4 regions of the Clostridium neonatale genome follow, and region 4 is predicted to be linked to each of the others. Evidence: riboswitches for the same ligand, from Rfam matches in the RefSeq annotation. Region 4 holds a riboswitch; each other region holds the start of a gene.
The links. Region 4 has a riboswitch for lysine ahead of lysA (diaminopimelate decarboxylase). Riboswitches for the same ligand answer to the same signal wherever they lie in the genome.
Positions count from the first base shown of each region.

Region 1: linked by a shared signal. The riboswitch ahead of dapA (4-hydroxy-tetrahydrodipicolinate synthase) and the one ahead of lysA (diaminopimelate decarboxylase) in region 4 are both predicted to bind lysine.
Region 2: linked by a shared signal. The riboswitch ahead of CNEONATNEC86_RS00400 (Na+/H+ antiporter NhaC family protein) and the one ahead of lysA (diaminopimelate decarboxylase) in region 4 are both predicted to bind lysine.
Region 3: linked by a shared signal. The riboswitch ahead of CNEONATNEC86_RS20760 (transporter substrate-binding domain-containing protein) and the one ahead of lysA (diaminopimelate decarboxylase) in region 4 are both predicted to bind lysine.

Region 1 covers NZ_UICR01000003.1:466,185-470,789, reverse strand. Annotated here, with positions in the region: rRNA gene rrf (5S ribosomal RNA) at 169-285, shown strand; gene CNEONATNEC86_RS20285 (HAD family hydrolase) at 321-1,037, opposite strand; gene CNEONATNEC86_RS20280 (TSUP family transporter) at 1,264-2,034, shown strand; lysine riboswitch at 2,119-2,286, shown strand; gene dapA (4-hydroxy-tetrahydrodipicolinate synthase) at 2,449-3,315, shown strand; gene CNEONATNEC86_RS20270 (SulP family inorganic anion transporter) at 3,522-4,605, shown strand, end outside.
Region 2 covers NZ_UICR01000001.1:86,972-91,576, forward strand. Annotated here, with positions in the region: gene CNEONATNEC86_RS00390 (phasin family protein) at 1-62, shown strand, start outside; gene CNEONATNEC86_RS00395 (ABC1 kinase family protein) at 209-1,807, shown strand; lysine riboswitch at 1,883-2,056, shown strand; gene CNEONATNEC86_RS00400 (Na+/H+ antiporter NhaC family protein) at 2,236-3,963, shown strand; gene CNEONATNEC86_RS00405 (BlaI/MecI/CopY family transcriptional regulator) at 4,141-4,521, shown strand; gene CNEONATNEC86_RS00410 (M56 family metallopeptidase) at 4,522-4,605, shown strand, end outside.
Region 3 covers NZ_UICR01000003.1:567,152-571,756, forward strand. Annotated here, with positions in the region: gene CNEONATNEC86_RS20745 (MATE family efflux transporter) at 1-17, opposite strand, end outside; gene CNEONATNEC86_RS20750 (amino acid ABC transporter ATP-binding protein) at 331-1,068, opposite strand; gene CNEONATNEC86_RS20755 (amino acid ABC transporter permease) at 1,081-1,857, opposite strand; gene CNEONATNEC86_RS20760 (transporter substrate-binding domain-containing protein) at 1,923-2,741, opposite strand; lysine riboswitch at 2,887-3,070, opposite strand; gene CNEONATNEC86_RS20765 (zinc-ribbon domain-containing protein) at 3,438-3,590, opposite strand; gene CNEONATNEC86_RS20770 (hypothetical protein) at 3,853-4,059, opposite strand; gene CNEONATNEC86_RS20775 (DUF2000 domain-containing protein) at 4,427-4,605, opposite strand, start outside.
Region 4 covers NZ_UICR01000003.1:244,984-249,588, forward strand. Annotated here, with positions in the region: gene lepB (signal peptidase I) at 27-575, opposite strand; gene lysA (diaminopimelate decarboxylase) at 950-2,245, opposite strand; lysine riboswitch at 2,414-2,582, opposite strand; gene CNEONATNEC86_RS19370 (hydrolase) at 2,662-3,339, opposite strand; gene CNEONATNEC86_RS19375 (HAAS signaling domain-containing protein) at 3,880-4,605, shown strand, end outside.

The DNA.
Region 1 (4,605 bases), 220 kb from region 4:
ATACATTAGGTACTATGTGCAATTTTGAAAGAACATGATTCTTTCAAAAAAAGATTTGTGAAATCAGGATTTTGACTTTGAAATTAGTTTCTTTTAAAGGAAACTCCATCAGCTGAAGCTGAGGAGTGCTAAATTTCAACGAAATCAAAGATTTCGGAAATTTATGCATCTAGTGATGATGGCATAGAGGTAACACTCCTTCCCATTCCGAACAGGAAAGTTAAGGTCTATAGCGCCGATGGTACTGCATGGGAGACTGTGTGGGAGAGTAGGACGTTGCTAGGTAAGTTTAAGAGATAGTTAGAAATAACTATCTCTTTTTAGTTTATAATAAGCGATGATATTTGATTAACATCTCCATTCATAACTTTATATGTAGGATTAAATTCGTGCTTTATTTCAGGAGATAAATTTGAATGTATATATAATGTATCTAATCCAACTGACTGAGCACCTTTTATATCACAAATAGGATCATTTCCAATCATTATAGATTTTTTTATATCTAAATTAAGGTCACTAATTAATTGCTCAAAAAATTTTGAATCAGGTTTGCAAATATAATAATCAGATGAAAAATAGATTTTATCAAAATATTTTTCTATATCTAAAATTCTCATTTCATACAGAGTGAATACTTGTTGAGCATTTGATAATAGATAAATATTTTTTTCTTTTCTTTTTAGTAATTCTAATAGTTCTATTACCCCATTATAAAGTTTTAAATATTTTATTGAAAGAGTTCTAAACAGATGTGCTGTTGATTTAACTAAATCTTCAGATGGTTTAACTTCTTTTTCTTCATAAAGAATTTTAAATATATTTTCTAATGGGAAATCTGGATATTTAGTATGAGATAAAGATTTCTGTTTTTCTTTAAATTTATTAAGATATGATGCTTTTAATTCATCAGAAGAATATATAGCACCATTAAATGAATAAAACAATGAAAGTTTACTCCAAAGAATTTTAGATTTTTTATTAGTATGTATATCTACCAATGTTCCATAAAGGTCAAATATATAATTAGTATACATGAATAAATCCTTCTTTCTTGTTATAGATTGCACTATAAATTTATATAATATAAATCTTTATAATAAAAATAAAGATAACATATAAATTATTCTATATATAAGTTGATAAATCCTTGTTTAAGAATACTTTTTGGAAATATTCACATATGAAATTGTTATATATTATTTGACATGAAATCAGAATATATCTAAAATATAAGCATTGGACATAAATAGGGGGAATTATATGGAATCATATATAACAATGCTAATTATAGTGTGCCCACTAGTATTTTTAGCAGGATTTGTTGATGCAGTTGCTGGCGGTGGTGGATTAATATCACTTCCAGCATATATTTTTGCTGGTGTGCCTATATATGTGGCTTATGGAACTAATAAATTTGCTAATAGTATAGGAACTGCTGTAGCGACTAGTAAATTTTTCAAAAGTGGAAATATAAAATTAAAACTAGCTATATTATCAGCTATTGGTGCAATAATAGGATCTTGGCTTGGAGCAAAATTAGTTTTGATATTAGATGAAAAGTACTTACATTATTGTTTAATGATCATATTGCCAATTGTAGCAGTATTTTTATTATTTAATAGAAGTTTCGGTTCAGTAGAAGAAGAAAAAGAAATTAAAAAAAAAGATATGTATTTTATGTCTTTAATAATTGGATTTATAATAGGAGGCTATGATGGCTTTTTTGGACCAGGTACAGGAACATTTTTAGTACTAGCTTTCACCTCATTATTAGGATTTAATTTAATTACGGCATCAGGAAATGCTAAGGTAGTTAACCTTGCATCTAATATAGGAGCTTTAATAGCCTACATATTAGGCTCTAAAGTGTCATTTGCCATAGGAATACCAGCAGCAGTATGTTCAGTAGCAGGAAATTATATAGGAGCTCATTTAGCAGTTAAAAATGGAGCGAAATTCATTAAACCAATTATTTTATTAGTGGTAGGAATGTTATTTATAAAAGTTCTTTTAGGATTTTTTGATTTATAAATTTTATAATTATTTAGATAAATTAAAAAATATTTACATATTATTAATATAGTGCTATAATTATTAGTAATTTAATTAGGAAAAGCCTAAGGTAGAGGTGCTGTAAGCAATAAGTACTTATTATGAGCTGGCAAGCTATGATTAATTTAGGAAAGGTGCTATGGCCGAAGGAAGAAATTATGCAAAGATTTGTTTCTGGGTATACATAGAATATATGTATAACTGTCACGAAAGTGGAGAGCTACAGAGGTTTGATGAAACTATTTATTATAATTACATTTATTCATATATGAATATTTCAAAAGATTTCAAAAATAGTTTCGTCTTAGCTTTAGTGATTAACTCTACCCGTCTGGTTTTATATCAGACGGGTTTTCCTATTTAATTACAAAATTAAAAGGAGTGTATTAAAAAATGAAGATTCAAGGTGTAATTGTACCATTAGTAACGCCATTTAAAGATGGAAAGTTAGATGTTAAATCATATGAAAATATGATTAATCATTATATAGATCAAGGAGTAAATGGGTTTATGCCTCTTGCAACAACAGGAGAATCACCAACATTATCATCATGTGAGTATGAGGAAATAGTAGAGAAAACAATTGAAGTAAATAATAAAAGAGTTCCTATATATATTGGACTTGGAGGTAATAATACTAGTGAATTAGTAAAGAAAGTGAAGACAATAGAAAGATATGATATTGATGGGATACTTTCTGTTACACCTTACTATTCAAAACCGAGTCAAAAAGGAATATTTGAGCATTTTAAAAGCTTATCTGAAGCTACAAGATTAGATATAGTTGTATACAATATTCCATATAGAACAGGTGTAAATATAGAAAATGAAACAATATATAAGCTAGCTGATTTAAATAATATAATTGGAATAAAGGACTGTTGTGCTAACTTGAAGCAAACTACAGATTTACTTTTAAACCCACCAAAAGATTTTTCCATATTAACTGGAGATGATGGATTATTTTATAATACACTCTTACTTGGAGGTCATGGGGGAATAATGGCATCTGCACATTTAAGAACTGCTGATTTTATAAAAGTATATAATCTTGTAAAATCTAATAACCATGTGGATGCGTTAAAAGTATGGAAAGAACTATATGAATTTATTCCCCTTTTATTTAAAGAGCCGAATCCTTCTCCTATTAAGTTTTGTTTAAAGAAAAAAGGATTAATTGAGTCTGATGAAGTTAGATTACCATTAACAGCAATAAGTGATGAATTGAAAGAAGAATTGAATATAATATTAAGCAAATAATAAAATATGAACTATATATGAAACTGATATTATTAAATAATTTAATAACATCAGTTTTTATTAAATTATTAAGAGATTTTGTGAGAAAACGTTGTAGATTTTAATAGATATTAGAATGATAAACATTACTTTGAAGCAATTTTTTGACTGACTATGTAAAAAAGAGTAATATTATAGGGTACAAATTTAAAGGATGTGATAAAACAATGATGCCAAAACTCTTTACAATGTTCAAAAACAAAGAGATCACTAAGAATCAGGTGGCAAAAGATATAATAGCGGGAATTATTGTGGCTGTTATAGCATTACCACTATCAATAGCACTTGCTATATCATCTGGTGTTTCACCAGAAAAAGGTCTTATAACAGCAATTTTTGCTGGATTTCTAATTTCTTTTCTTGGGGGAAGTAAAGTTCAAATTGGAGGTCCAACAGCTGCATTTGTTACTATAATATATTCAATAATTGCAGAACATGGATTAGACGGATTAATTACAGCTGTAATTATGGCAGGAATTATATTAGTTATTATGGGTTTATTAAGATTTGGTTCTCTTATTAGGTATGTACCTAAAACTATAACAGTTGGATTTACTGCTGGCATAGCCGTTACACTTTTCTCAGGCCAGCTTAAAGATTTGCTAGGATTACAAATAGATAATGTACCAGCAGAATTTATTCCAAAATGGGAAAGCTATTTTGCAAATATGAATACATTAAATATATATTCATTAGCAATTGGAATAGGTTGTATAATAATAATTGCACTTTGGCCAAAGGTAAATAAGGTAATACCAGGATCAATGATTGCCCTTATAGTATCTACCCTTTTAGTACAAGTTTTACATTTGCCAGTAGATACAATAGGTAGCAGATTTACTGAAATATCATCGGCTATACCAATTCCAGCATTACCTTCATTCAGTATAGCTACTATAAATAAACTATTTGCACCAGCAATAACAATTGCAATATTAGGGGCATTAGAATCATTATTATCAGCAGTTGTGGCTGATGAAATGATAGATGATACACATGATTCAAATATGGAATTAGTAGCGCAAGGGATTGCCAATATTACTTCAGGATTATTTGGAGGAATACCAGCGACAGGAGCAATAGCTAGAACAGCTGCAAATATAAAATCTGGTGGTAAAAGTCCAATATCAGGCATGGTTCATGCAATAACGTTACTATTTACAATGTTATTACTAATGCCTCTTGCAAAAATGATACCAATGACAACACTTTCAGCAATATTAATAGTAGTTGCTTACAATATGAGTGGTT
Region 2 (4,605 bases), on a different contig from region 4:
GTGATATAGAGAGCTTAAAAATTAGAATTAATGAACTTGAAGAAAAAATTAATAATAAGTAAAAGAGAAACAGAAGGTGTAAGTTTTATATGAATTTTACATCTTCTGTTTATATAAAATTAGTATATACTTTTTAAAAGTGAAGATTTTAATTAATAATTTATATGTTGCCTTTGAATGGGTTATTATTTGAAAGAGGATATTATTTATGAAAGAAAAGCCATCAAGTAGATTTAGAGAAATAATAATGGTATTTGCTAAATATGGATTTGGATATATTTTCGATAGAAAAGATGAAGAACAAAAAAAATCTCCTGCTAATTTAAGAAAAGCTTTTGAAGATTTAGGTCCAACATTTATTAAGATAGGTCAAATATTAAGCACCAGACCAGATTTATTGCCAAAAGAATACATAGATGAGTTAGTTAAGTTACAAGATTCAGCGATAGTGGAAAATTTTGACGATATGAAGTTAGTTTTTGAAAAATCACTGAACACAACTATAGATGAAAGTTTTCAATATCTTAATAGGGCTCCAATAGCATCAGCATCTATAGCACAAGTATATGAAGGAATATTAAAAGATGGCAGAGAGGTCGTTTTAAAAATTCAAAGGCCTAAAATATATGAAAAAATAATAAAAGATATTGCTATTCTGATGAAGATATTGAAGATTGCTGAAGGAAGAATAAATATACCTATAATTGATCCTATAGAAGCGCTGGAAGAAATAAAATTCACAACAATTCAAGAACTTGATTTTATATCAGAAGCTGGTAATATAGAGAAATTTAGCGAGTTAAATAAAAATACTGCACCTATTTATGCACCTTATGTAGTTAGAGAGTTGTTAAGTGATAAGGTTTTAGTATTAGAAAATATTGATGGTATAAAAATAAATGATATAAAAGAGCTTGAGCAGAATGGATATGATATAAATGATATTGCTGATAAATTGACATTAGCATTCTGTAAACATATATTTGAAGATGGCTTTTTTCATGGAGATCCACATCCCGGAAATTTATTGATTTCAGAAGGGAAAATATGTTTTATAGATTTTGGCATAGTAGGACAACTAAGTGATAACATGAAAAAATGGCTTAATATAGCTACTCATGATAAAGAAAAACTGGTTAACTGCATTTTAGCAATAGCTATAAAGAAAGGAAAGGTCAATAAAGTAGATATATACGATTCAGTTTCATATATTTTCGATGTTTATTTAGAAACATCTATAAAAAATATAAAAATATCAGAACTTGTTCAAGAAATATGGAATATTACAAGGGAAAATAATATACAGTTACCTAGAGAATTGGTTTCCTTGACAAGGAGCTTAATTTTGTTAGAAGGAGTAATTGCTTATCTTGACCCAGATCGAGAAATAGTAAATGTAATTGCTAATTTTATGAAATCAAATAATAGAACTACGATTTTAAGATGTTTAGAGAAAGAAGAATTAATAATTTCACTATATTGTTTTACAAGAGATTCTATGAAAATTCCTACAAAGACTGTAGAGGTTTTGAATAAATTATCAGATGGAAAGCTTACACTAGATATACGAATTAATGAGATAGATGAAATAATTAAGCAAGCTAATAAAATGGTAAATAGATTAACAGAAGGTGTTGTTATTGCTGCGTTAATATTATCTTCATCATTAATTATCAGTAATGATGTTAAGCCTTTATATAGAGGAATATCAATAATAGGGATTGGTGGATACGCAATTGCTTTTATGTTAGCTATAAAAGTTCTAATATCTATGAGCAGAGCAAATGAATGTCGAAAGAAGAAATAAAACTAACAATAAAATCAAAAAATATTGAAATAAAATTAAAAATAAGGTATTCTATATCATATAAAAGTGAATAAAGTAAGAGATAGAGGCGCAATATTTAATAGTAATATTATGGAGCTAAGCACTTTGAAGTAATATGAAAGGAAATATTGCCGAAGTCTATAACTAATGCTTTAAGGTTATAGAGCTGGGGTTGCATAGAATATATGCAAAACTGTCACAAGTACTTTGTGGTGAGCTATCATTCGTGGTTATGTAAAACATATTATGTTTTTAAAGACCTTGGGTGTTATCTCAAGGTCTTATTTTTTTGATTAAGAATTTATTTTAAATTTAGAAAATAAATTTCTTAGAGCCATAATTGTATTTTATAAGTTAATTACTTAATTTCTATCTTTAAATTTATCACAATAAAGATTAGGAGGATCATTAACATGAAAAATTCAAGAAGCTACCGTGTGTTTTTATTGACATTAATTATGTTAATAATGGCATCGACAGCAGTTTTTGCAGCTGACGTTGCAGAGGTTAATGCAGAAAAATTTGGACTTTGGACTATACTTCCACCAATTATAGCAATCGCATTAGCATTTATAACAAAAAATGTTGTAATATCACTATTTATAGGAACTCTATCAGGATGTTTTTTATTACAGATTATAGGAAGTAATCCATTTATGGCTATTATTCAAGCATTTTTAGATTTTGTACAAAGAGCATTAAACTCATTAGCAGATCCATGGAATGCAGGTATTGTTCTTCAAGTTATGGTAATTGGAGGAGTTATAAGCTTAGTCAGTAAAATGGGCGGAGCAAAAGCAATTGCAGAGTCTCTTGCTAAAAAGGCAAAAACTCCAAGAAGTGCTCAATTAATAACATGGTTCTTGGGAGTATTGGTATTCTTTGATGATTATGCAAATTCATTAATTGTCGGACCAATAATGAAGCCGGTAGCAGATAAGATGAAAATTTCAAGAGAAAGATTATCTTTTATAATTGATGCTACAGCAGCACCAATTGCAGGAATTATGATTGTATCTACATGGATTGGGTTAGAAGTTGGATTAATAAAAGATGGTTTCACATTAATAGGTCAGGAAGTAGATGCATTTGGAGTATTTTTAAGTACGATTCCATATAGATTCTATAACATATTAATTTTAATTTTTGTTGTTGCTACATCACTTTTATTAAGAGATTTTGGTCCCATGAGAAAAGCGGAAATAAATGCAAGAAAAGGATACATATCAGATGCAAGTAAAGAAATTACTCTTGATAAAGATGTAGAAGATGAAATGGCACCTAAAGAAGGTGTTAAACTAAGCGTATGGAATGCAATTATTCCAATTGGAGCGTTAATGATATCAGCTCTGATAAGTTTTTATTATAGTGGATATACTGCAATTATGGGTGGTGAAGATGTTGTACTTCAAAATTTAATGACAACATCACCAGCTTCATTTACAGCTATAAGAGAAGCTTTTAGTGCATCAGATGCATCGGTAGCATTATTCCAATCAGCATTATTTGCATCTATTGTTGCCATATTTATGGCTGTATGTAAAAAAATATTTACATTCTCAGAAGCAGTAGAAGTCTGGATAGATGGAATGAAAGGATTAATCATAACAGGAGTTATATTAATACTTGCATGGTCATTAAGTTCAGTGATAAAAGAGTTAGGAACTGCAGCATATTTAGTTAAATTGCTTTCAAGTTCAATACCTCAATTTTTATTACCAAGTATAATATTCATTTTAGGAGCAGTTATATCATTTGCAACAGGTACAGCATATGGGACTATGGGAATATTAATGCCACTTGCGATCCCTCTTTCATACTCAATATCGCCTGAAATGGGATACGTTATAGTAGGTACGAGTGCTGTTTTAACTGGAGCTATTTTTGGGGATCACTGTTCTCCAATTTCAGATACGACAATTATGTCATCAATGGGAGCAGGATGTGATCATATTAGTCATGTTAGAACTCAAATGCCATATGCGTTATCTGTAGCAGCAATTACAATACTATTTGGATATATTCCAGTAGGATTAGGACTTTCTATATGGCTTGTATTACCATTAGCAACAGCTGCGATATTTGCACTAGTTTATTTCGTAGGTAAGCCAGTTGATAATGTAGAAGTGATTTAAGAATAAGCTATAAATTATATTAAAAACTACCACAGAATGATTTAAAAAGTTATTCTGTGGTAGTTTTTTTACTTAAATATTAATTAAAAAAGATAAGAATAACATATTGACATTTATAGGCTACAGGTGTAACCTATAAGCAGGGTTACACCTGTAGCTTAGAAAGGAAGTGCGGAATTGGAAAAAGAGTACTCTATAAGTGAATCAGAATGGGAAGTTATGAAAGTGTTATGGAAAAATCCTAATAGTACAATGAGTTTTATAGTAGAGCAATTAGAAGGAAGAGGCTGGAGTTATTCAACTATAAAAACATTGGTTAAGAGACTGACGGATAAAGAATTTGTAGTAGCAGATAAGAGTCAAGGGAAAAATTTTTTATATAAATGTGCAGTAAAAGAACAAGAATGTAAAATTAATGAAACTAAAAATTTTTTAGCAAAAGTATTTGATAATTCGTTATCTATGTTTGTATCTACATTAGTAAAAGAAAGTAATTTATCCAAAAAGGAAGAAGAAGAATTAATGAATATAATAAATAAAATGGAAGAAGATGATTAGATGTTTATGCTATTAAATATAGCGATTATTACTACAATAATGACAGCTTGCATTTTATTAATAAAAACTATATTTAAGCATAAA
Region 3 (4,605 bases), 320 kb from region 4:
ACTACTTCTTTGTGCATCAATCTTCCTCCAATTTATGCTTATTTAAACCCCATATAATTTCTAATTTAATTATAACTTTATATTATATACTATCTATATTCAATATATTTTGAACATATAAAAACAATGTTACATATTTTTGTATAAATCACCAATTTTACTGTAACATTGTTTCTAAAAATATAAATATAATTTTTCTCTTCATCAATCCATGCCTTTGTAATAGTACAGGCTAGACTCCATGAGGCGCAAATCCATCAGTAAGAGAATAATTTTGATGTTCAACATCATTTAATCTATTGTTTATATACAAAAAAACTAGGCATAAACCTAGTTTTTTAAAGTACGTTTTAAGAATTCTCTTGTTCTTTCTTTTTTAGGATTATTGAAAATCTCTTCTGGATCTCCTTCTTCTTCGATAATACCATTATTCATAAATACAACTCTATCTGATACTTCTCTTGCAAATTCCATTTCATGAGTTACAACTAGCATAGTAAGTCCGCTTTCTGCAAGTTCCTTCATTACCTTTAATACTTCTCCAACCATTTCAGGATCTAAAGCAGATGTTGGCTCATCAAATAATATTACATCAGGTTCCATAGATAATGCTCTTGCTATTGCTACCCTTTGTTTTTGTCCACCAGATAATTGTTTTGGCTTAGCATTTATATAATTACTCATACCTACAATCTCTAAATACTTCATAGCAACTTTTTCAGCTTCTTCTCTACTTCTTCCTAAGACCTTCATTTGTCCAACTACACAGTTACTTAAAACATTGTGGTTGTTAAATAAATTAAATTGCTGAAATACCATTCCTAATTTAGTTCTATATTTATATATATCATGTTTATCATCTAATATATTTTCACCATTATATATAATTTCCCCGCCTGTTGGTTTTTCTAAAAGATTTACACATCTTAATAATGTTGATTTTCCAGATCCTGAAGATCCTATAATACAAACAACTTCTCCCTTATTAACTGAAAAATCTATATCTTTTAAAACCTTATGGTCTCCAAAGGATTTACTTAAGTGTTTAATTTCAATTATTTTTTCCATTTCGATTCCTCCTTAAGCTACCACATTACCATTAACTTTTTTAGCTATATCTTCTGGTGTTTCAACTTGCATTTGATTTCCTGCAATAATATAATTTTCTGGTCCATCTAGTTTCTTTTCTATTGCTCTTAATATTCTTGTAACTGTAAATGTCATAATGAAATAGATTATACATGATATAAAGAACGATTCAAAATATCTGAAATTATTTCCTGATATAGTCTTAGTTTGGAAATATAGTTCTGATACAGATATAACATTTAATACAGATGTATCTTTTATATTTATTACGAACTCATTACCTGTTGCTGGTAAAATATTTCTAACAACTTGTGGTAATACTACATTTATCATAGTCTGAAAATGATTCATTCCTATTGCTTGCGCTGCTTCAAATTGTCCCTTATCTATTGAAACAATACCACCTCTTACTATTTCAGACATATATGCACCTGTATTTACTGATACTATAAATAGTCCTGCTAAAACTCTATCTATGTCTATTCCAAAAGCTGCCGCAGATCCATAATAAATAACCATAGCTTGCACTATCATAGGAGTTCCACGGAAAAACTCTATATAAATCGATAAAATTGAGTTAATTATTTTTAGAAATACTCTTTTAGTTCCTTTTTCTGGAATAGGAATTGTCCTTATAACTCCCACTATAAGACCTATAAGCGTTCCCACTAATGTTCCTATTATAGAAATTAATAATGTCATTCCAGCCCCACGTAAAAGCATTGGCCAGTTATTTTGCAGTATCTTAATTATCCATTCTAGACTCATAAAAAACTCTCCTTAAAATATTTAATTATAGGATTTAGGCTTTTTATAATAATCTATACCCTGAGCTATTGAGCCGCTGGTTGATTTTTAATAGCCGTATCCATTATTTCTAATCTTTCTTCTTCTGATATTCCTTTTAAAATTTCATTTATCTTATCTTTTAATTCACTTCCCTTTTGTACACCAACTGCTATAGCTGTATCTTCTTCTGATGTAACAAAACCATCTTTAAATTCTATCATTTTAAAGTTGTCATTTGCCATTTGAGCACTTAAGGCTTCTGGTCTTTCTGTGACATAACCATCTATAACTCCGCTTTCTAAAGCAACTCTCATAGCTGGGAAATTATCCATAGCTGGTTGTTTATTAACTGATGGTATTTGATCTATTACTGAATAGTGGAAAGTATTTAATTGAGCTGTTATTTTAGCTCCTGAAAAATCATTTAGTGTCGTTGCATTATCATATGCTCCACCATTTTTTACTAGCATTACTAGGTCTGACTTATAATAAACATCTGAAAAATCTATTGTTTCCTTACGTTCTTCTGTTGGAGACATACCTGCAATAATAGCATCTATTTTTCCCGATGTTAATGATGGTACTAATCCATCCCATTCAGTTTTAACTATAACTAATTCTTTTCCTAATGAATCAGCTATTTTCTTTGCTATTTCTACGTCATATCCGCCAGCATATTCCGAACTTCCTTCTATTTTTACTGCACCATTTGAATCATCCAGCTGAGTCCAATTGAAAGGTGCATATCCTGCTTCCATCCCTACTCTAAACACATTTTCTGATGAAGCCTTTGTCCCACATCCTGTTAATGTCATTGTTGCTGTTACCACAGCTAAAATTAGTGCTGATAATCTTTTTTTCATATTTACCCTCTCCTTTTTTATAATAAAAAAACCAACCCAAAGGGCTGGTACTATCTTCAATATTTTAGATAATATTATATGAATTTATAAAAACTACTACTATATGGCCTAGCTTAAATTTCATATAATATCCCCTCATCTTTCTAATTGAGATAGCACAACTTAATAAACTGGGGAGTTTATTAAGACAGTCCTGCAGCTCTTAACTACAGACCCAGCAAGCAACACTGAGATATATTGCAAACTTCGGCAAAATCCCCTTCTCCATAGCTTCATTGCTCTCTCTAGCTCTGCTAAAGACTGTTGGATTCTGCGCCTCTACCTCACAGTAAAGTGAGGCATATATTTAATTTTATGACATAATGATAACTATATATTTAGCTTTTGTCAATCTTTTTAAAATTTTTTTATTAATATTAAAAATTAAAATTCGTTTATAGATTTATACTTATAAATTAATTCTTTTTAATACGATTCTCTGTTAATTTTTAATTATATAATTTCAGCAAATTTCACATTTACTTTCACTGCTATATAAGTTCCCCCCCACAAAAAGCAAGTTTTGGTCTGTCACTTATGATACAGTTCTCCGTATCGCTAATAAGTGAGGTTTTTAATTAATATATTATTCATTTTTATTATAATAGAATATCAAAAAAGGTTGTAGCCTAAACTACAACCTATAACAATCTAAAATTATCTTCTATTTTGTTCTTTTTTAGCTCTTCTACAAGATGGACATCTTGTAGGCTCATTTTCGAATCCTTTTTCTTTATAGAATTCTTGTTCTCCTACTGAAAATATGAATTCACTTCCGCAATCTCTGCATGTTATTGTCTTATCTGTCATAAATATTCCTCCTAAAATTAAAGATTCTAAATTGATATAATAATCTCTAATTCTCGAGAAACTATTTACCTAAATGAAACTTTTTTTGTTAGCAAATTTGCTACTCATTTATAATAACATATTATTTATTTAATTGCAACCTTTTTTTATTATTTTTTACAATTGATAGAGATATTACCCTAAATGACGCCATACACTTTGAATGGTATAGATCTTCCAATTCTGATTCTGACAATGATAAACTAATAGGAACAGATGAAAATTATAAATTAGTTAATGCTGATGCAAATTCATTTATTAGATTAATTGGATACTTTAATGAATAAAAATTCCAAGCTATTACAGGAAGATTTAATAAAAAAGCTACAATTAGTTTTAGCTCTTCTTCATCAAAACATAAATCCAATACTTCAAAATATGAACAAACTAGCATACCTGTTGTAAGTGAAAAGAATGACAGCTCCGTCACACAAATTCCAATTCAAATAACTACAGGAAATGATAGAGCTAAAAAAGAAAATATAATATTTACTGAAGATAAAGCTAATGAGGCAATTGAAACATAAAAAAAACAAGGTAATGATGTAGCTAAAATACTTATACCTGATAATAATTATTATATATCAGAGGTAAATGTAAGTTTTCCTAAAACTACACTTTCTGCACTTTAAACTGGAAATGTCTCTTTAGAAATAAATACAGTAAATGCAAGAATTTCTTTACCAAAAGACTCTATACATGATTTATTTTTTGTATATATTTTCTATATTCTGATGTTGACATAGAATTAAGTCTTTTTGATACCTACGATTATTATAGTATTATATTTTATACAATCATCGTAACAATGGCATGCTGCCTGTTAGCTTATTGACTTTTTTCTTATGGCCACAGATAGCAAGCCCAAAATATGAGTGTTCTAATTCAGGCGTCATTGAGGCTTTTTGCAAATATTCACTATAAACATTGCAGCTTTGTGCAACATCTGAAAAATCAACAGTAATAACATCTTTAT
Region 4 (4,605 bases):
TCTAATATTTGTGTCACTAAAGTGTCTTAATCTACTTTTCCTATTTCATTAAATGGATAAATTCTTATTTGTACTTTACCTTCAATATCTTTTCTATCCACATATGGGTTCTCCCAATACCTAGAATCATCTGAATTTGCTCTATTATCTCCTAAGAAAAAGTATTTTCCTTCTGGAATCTCAAAATACCCATCATATTCTTCATTATTTTTAACATATGGTTCTTCTAGCTCTGTACCATTTCTAAAAACAACTCCATCTTTTATTTCAATAGTATCACCTGGGAGACCTATTAATCTCTTTATTAATAATTTATCTCCATATTCATCGCATTTAAATGTAACTATATCTCCCTCTTTTAAGTTTTCTGGCTTATACACATTGGATACAATTAACCTATCATTAACTTCTAAAGTTGGAACCATAGACTCACTTGGAATATAAACACCATGGCCTACAAATTTTAATATTAAAAATGCTAAGCCACCTATTATTATAAAATTTAGAATATATTCCTTTATTATTGCCTTTTTATCTAGTTTTTTTTCTTCTTTTAATAAATTATTTTCTTCCAACTTATTATTGCCCCCATTCCAACTATTTTCACTTTATAAGTATACCATAATTTATAGTTTATAATGTTTATAAATTATTAAATTTCTTTCACTTTATTGCAAATTATCAGTATATGAGAAAATCTTAATCTTAATAGAATCTTTTTAATTATAAAATTTCAATTATCAATTTAAGTTAAATTCTTTCAAAATTTCTTAAAATATATATTTTCAAATTTTGCTCTAAAAATTATACTTCATTGATAATTAATCATTAACAATTGAAAATTAAAAAGATGGTGTACATGAAGTTCATATACACCATCTTTATATATATATAATAATCTTGGGAAAGAATATTAATAAAAAGCTTGTCCTAATTATATAATAAAGAATTATATAACATCATTCCTTATCATATCTTCATAAGTTTCTCTTCTGCATATTAATCTTGCCTTAGAGTCCTTAACCATAACAACTGCTGGTTTTGGTATTCTATTATAATTACTAGACATAGAATATCCATAAGCACCTGTAGTCATAATAGCTAATATATCTCCAGTTTTAACTTCCGGAAGAGTAACATCCTTTAATAAAATATCTCCTGATTCACAACATTTTCCTGCAATAGTAACCTTTTCCGTCACTTCACTATTAACTCTATTTGCTAATATACTTTCATATTCAGCACTATAAAGAGCTGGTCTTATATTGTCAGTCATTCCACCGTCTACAGAAACATATTTTCTAACACCTGGAATATCTTTTATTGCACCTATTGTGTATAAAGTAACGCCCGCATTACCTACTATACTTCTTCCTGGTTCTATAGTAAGTATAGGTCTCTCAATGTTTAATCTTGAAGATACCTCTTCTGCCTTATTTATTATTGCTTCACAATATTCAGAAGTTTCTAGAGGTTTGTCCTCTTTAGTATAGTATATACCAAAACCACCACCAAAATCTACTTCTTTTATTAAATAATCCATATTTTTTTTAATTTTTTTTACTAAATTAAACATTACCTCAACAGCCTCTTCATATGCCTCAAGTCCAAAAGTCTGTGAACCTATATGACAATGAATACCTACAAGGTTTATATTCTCTAGATTTATAGCCATTTCTATAGATTTTTCTATAGTATCTTCTACTGGTGCAAAACCAAATTTAGAATCAATTTGACCTGTTCTAATATATTCATGAGTATGTGCATCAATTCCTGGTGTTATTCTTAAATATATATTTTGAACCTTATTATATTCTTTTGCTATATTATTTAATGCTTCCATTTCATAAAAATTATCAACAACAAATTTACCCACACCAAGCTTTACCCCAAGCTCAATTTCATCTAATGTCTTATTATTTCCATGAAACATTACTTTTTCTAATGGAAAATCCGCTTTATATGCTGTATAAAGCTCTCCACCTGAAACTACATCTAAATTCATATTTTCTTCTTTTAATAATTTGCACATTTGTACATTTAAAAATGCCTTACCAGCAAATGCAACCTTATTATTATTTTCTTCACATTTAAAATATTTTCTATAATCTCTACAATAATTTCTTATAAGTTCCTCATCAAATACATATAAAGGACTTCCATATTCTTTTACTAAATCTGTCGCTCTATTCCCACCTATTATTAGCTCATTCTCTTCAACTTTCATTGTTCCAAATAGTTCCATAATATTACCCCAATCTTCTTTATTCATACTTCATAATTTAAAACTTATATTATTTCTAACTATAAAATATGTTTATTGCTTATTTTTATAAAAATAAACGTCACAGATATATCTGTGACGAGCTTTTTACTTTGTTAAAATAACAATCAATTATATGATTCATTATTATAACTGTGTAGCTCAACACTTTCGTGACAGTTATTCATATATTTTATGAATACCCAGAAATTGATTTTTGCATAAAAATCCATCTCTTCGGCTATAACACCTTTTATTATATATCCTAACCTGCCAGTTCAATATAATTACTCTTTGTTATAGCACCTCTACATCTATTAAAACTTATGCTATTATATTATTCAACTTGTTACAATTATGATACCACATTTTTCTTATATTTCAATGACTATTTTTTATTATCTCATATCATCTCTATATGTGTCCATAAGTCTCCCCATAATACTTGAAGCTGTTGGCGGTGTATATGTTATTGCATTAGCACCAGCCTTAATAGTTTCTTCTATAGTCTCTACTGTCGGTCCACCAGTTGCTATGATCGGGAAATCAGAATACCTTTCTCTTATATTTCTAACTATTTTTGCAGTACTTTTTCCGCCTGATACATTAAATATTGTTGCGCCTGCTTCTATTCTCTTATCTATATCCTCATCCTCAGATATTATTGTAACTATAATAGGAATATCTATTGTATCTCTTACTTGTTTCACTATATCATTTGATATAGGAGCATTCATTACCACACCCATAGCTCCCTTAAATTCTGCATCTAATGCTAAATTGATTACTCTCTTTCCATAAGTTGTTCCTCCACCAACTCCACAGAATACTGGTACATCTGCTGCAGTAACTAAAGCTTGTGTTATTATTGGCTGAGGGGTAAACGGGTATACAGCAATAATTGCATCAGCATTAGTATTTCTTATTATTGCAACATCCGTTGTGAATAGTAGGGATTTTATTCTTTTCCCAAAAATCTTTATCCCCCCACATTCTCGTATTATTGATGGGACTTCTACCACATGTTTTCTTAATGTACCTTTTATTTCTGGAACAAATTTTTCTCGTTTATTCATTAAACCCTCTCCTTCCCCTTATCTGTAATAATTAATTAAATAATTTAACCCATAAATTATCCACATTATCCACAGATTTTATCCACATAATTGTGCATACTGTTCCTAATTTATATATTTAATATTAATTTCTTAATAATTAATCGTCAATATAATATTAACACTGTTTTATTAAGGTAGTAACATTTATTTTATTAATTTTTTGTAACCTAATTAAATAAAAATCCTAGCATATTACTTAAATTATTCAATTCATATTTATTTATCCACAACTTATAATTAGATATAAACAATGATTTAACTAAGCTATATACCAATTTTTCTTAATCCACCATTCAAATATATAAACATTTTCCACATACTTATCCACAGAAATGTTTATATATCCAATTTTCTTAAAAATTTCTTAATAAAAAATAAACATCCTCAAGCAATACCTTAATAAATGATTAAATATCCTTCCAGTATATTGTAGTATCCACCTTCTTACTCTATACTCTATATCAGAACATATAAAGCTAATAAGGAGGTGTAATATTATTGAATAAAAATGAATTCTTTAATATTTTAATGGATGAGTTAAAAGATATTCCTGAAAAGAAACTTCAAGATATAATATGGCACTATGAAAATTTATTTGATTTAGAGATTCAAAATGGTAAATCAGAAGAAGAAATAGTGGAAAGTTTAGGTGATATTGATACTTTAATCAATAAATATAAAGATAGCGCCCTATTGACTGACTATATGAAAGATTCTTTAAATGATTCTTCAGATTCAAGGATATATAATAATGAATCAAACTATAGTGGAAATTATATAGTTTCAACTGAAAGGCATTCAAATACTTCTAATAATAAAAATAACTATACAGATACTAATAATAAAAATGAAAATAAAGATGATTCAAAATTTTATAAAAATAATAATACCAAAAAAAGTATTAATATTAATTCAATATTAAAAATATGTATTTTAATTTTATCTATTATAATATTCACACCAATTTTCACTACTATTATAGGAATTATACTAGGTATCTTTGGAACTGCAATTGGAATGTTTTTTGGAAGTATCGGTTTACTAATAGGTGGTACATTTACTAGTTTTGCTGGCATCCCAACTATTCCGAACTTTATTTCTAACTTTCCATATCCAGTATTAGTTTTATTCTGCTTAGGTACAGTAACGCTTTCTATTATTTTGTTTATACTTTTTTGCTATGTTTTTAAAGCATCAGTAATTGGAATCAAAAAACTTTATTCC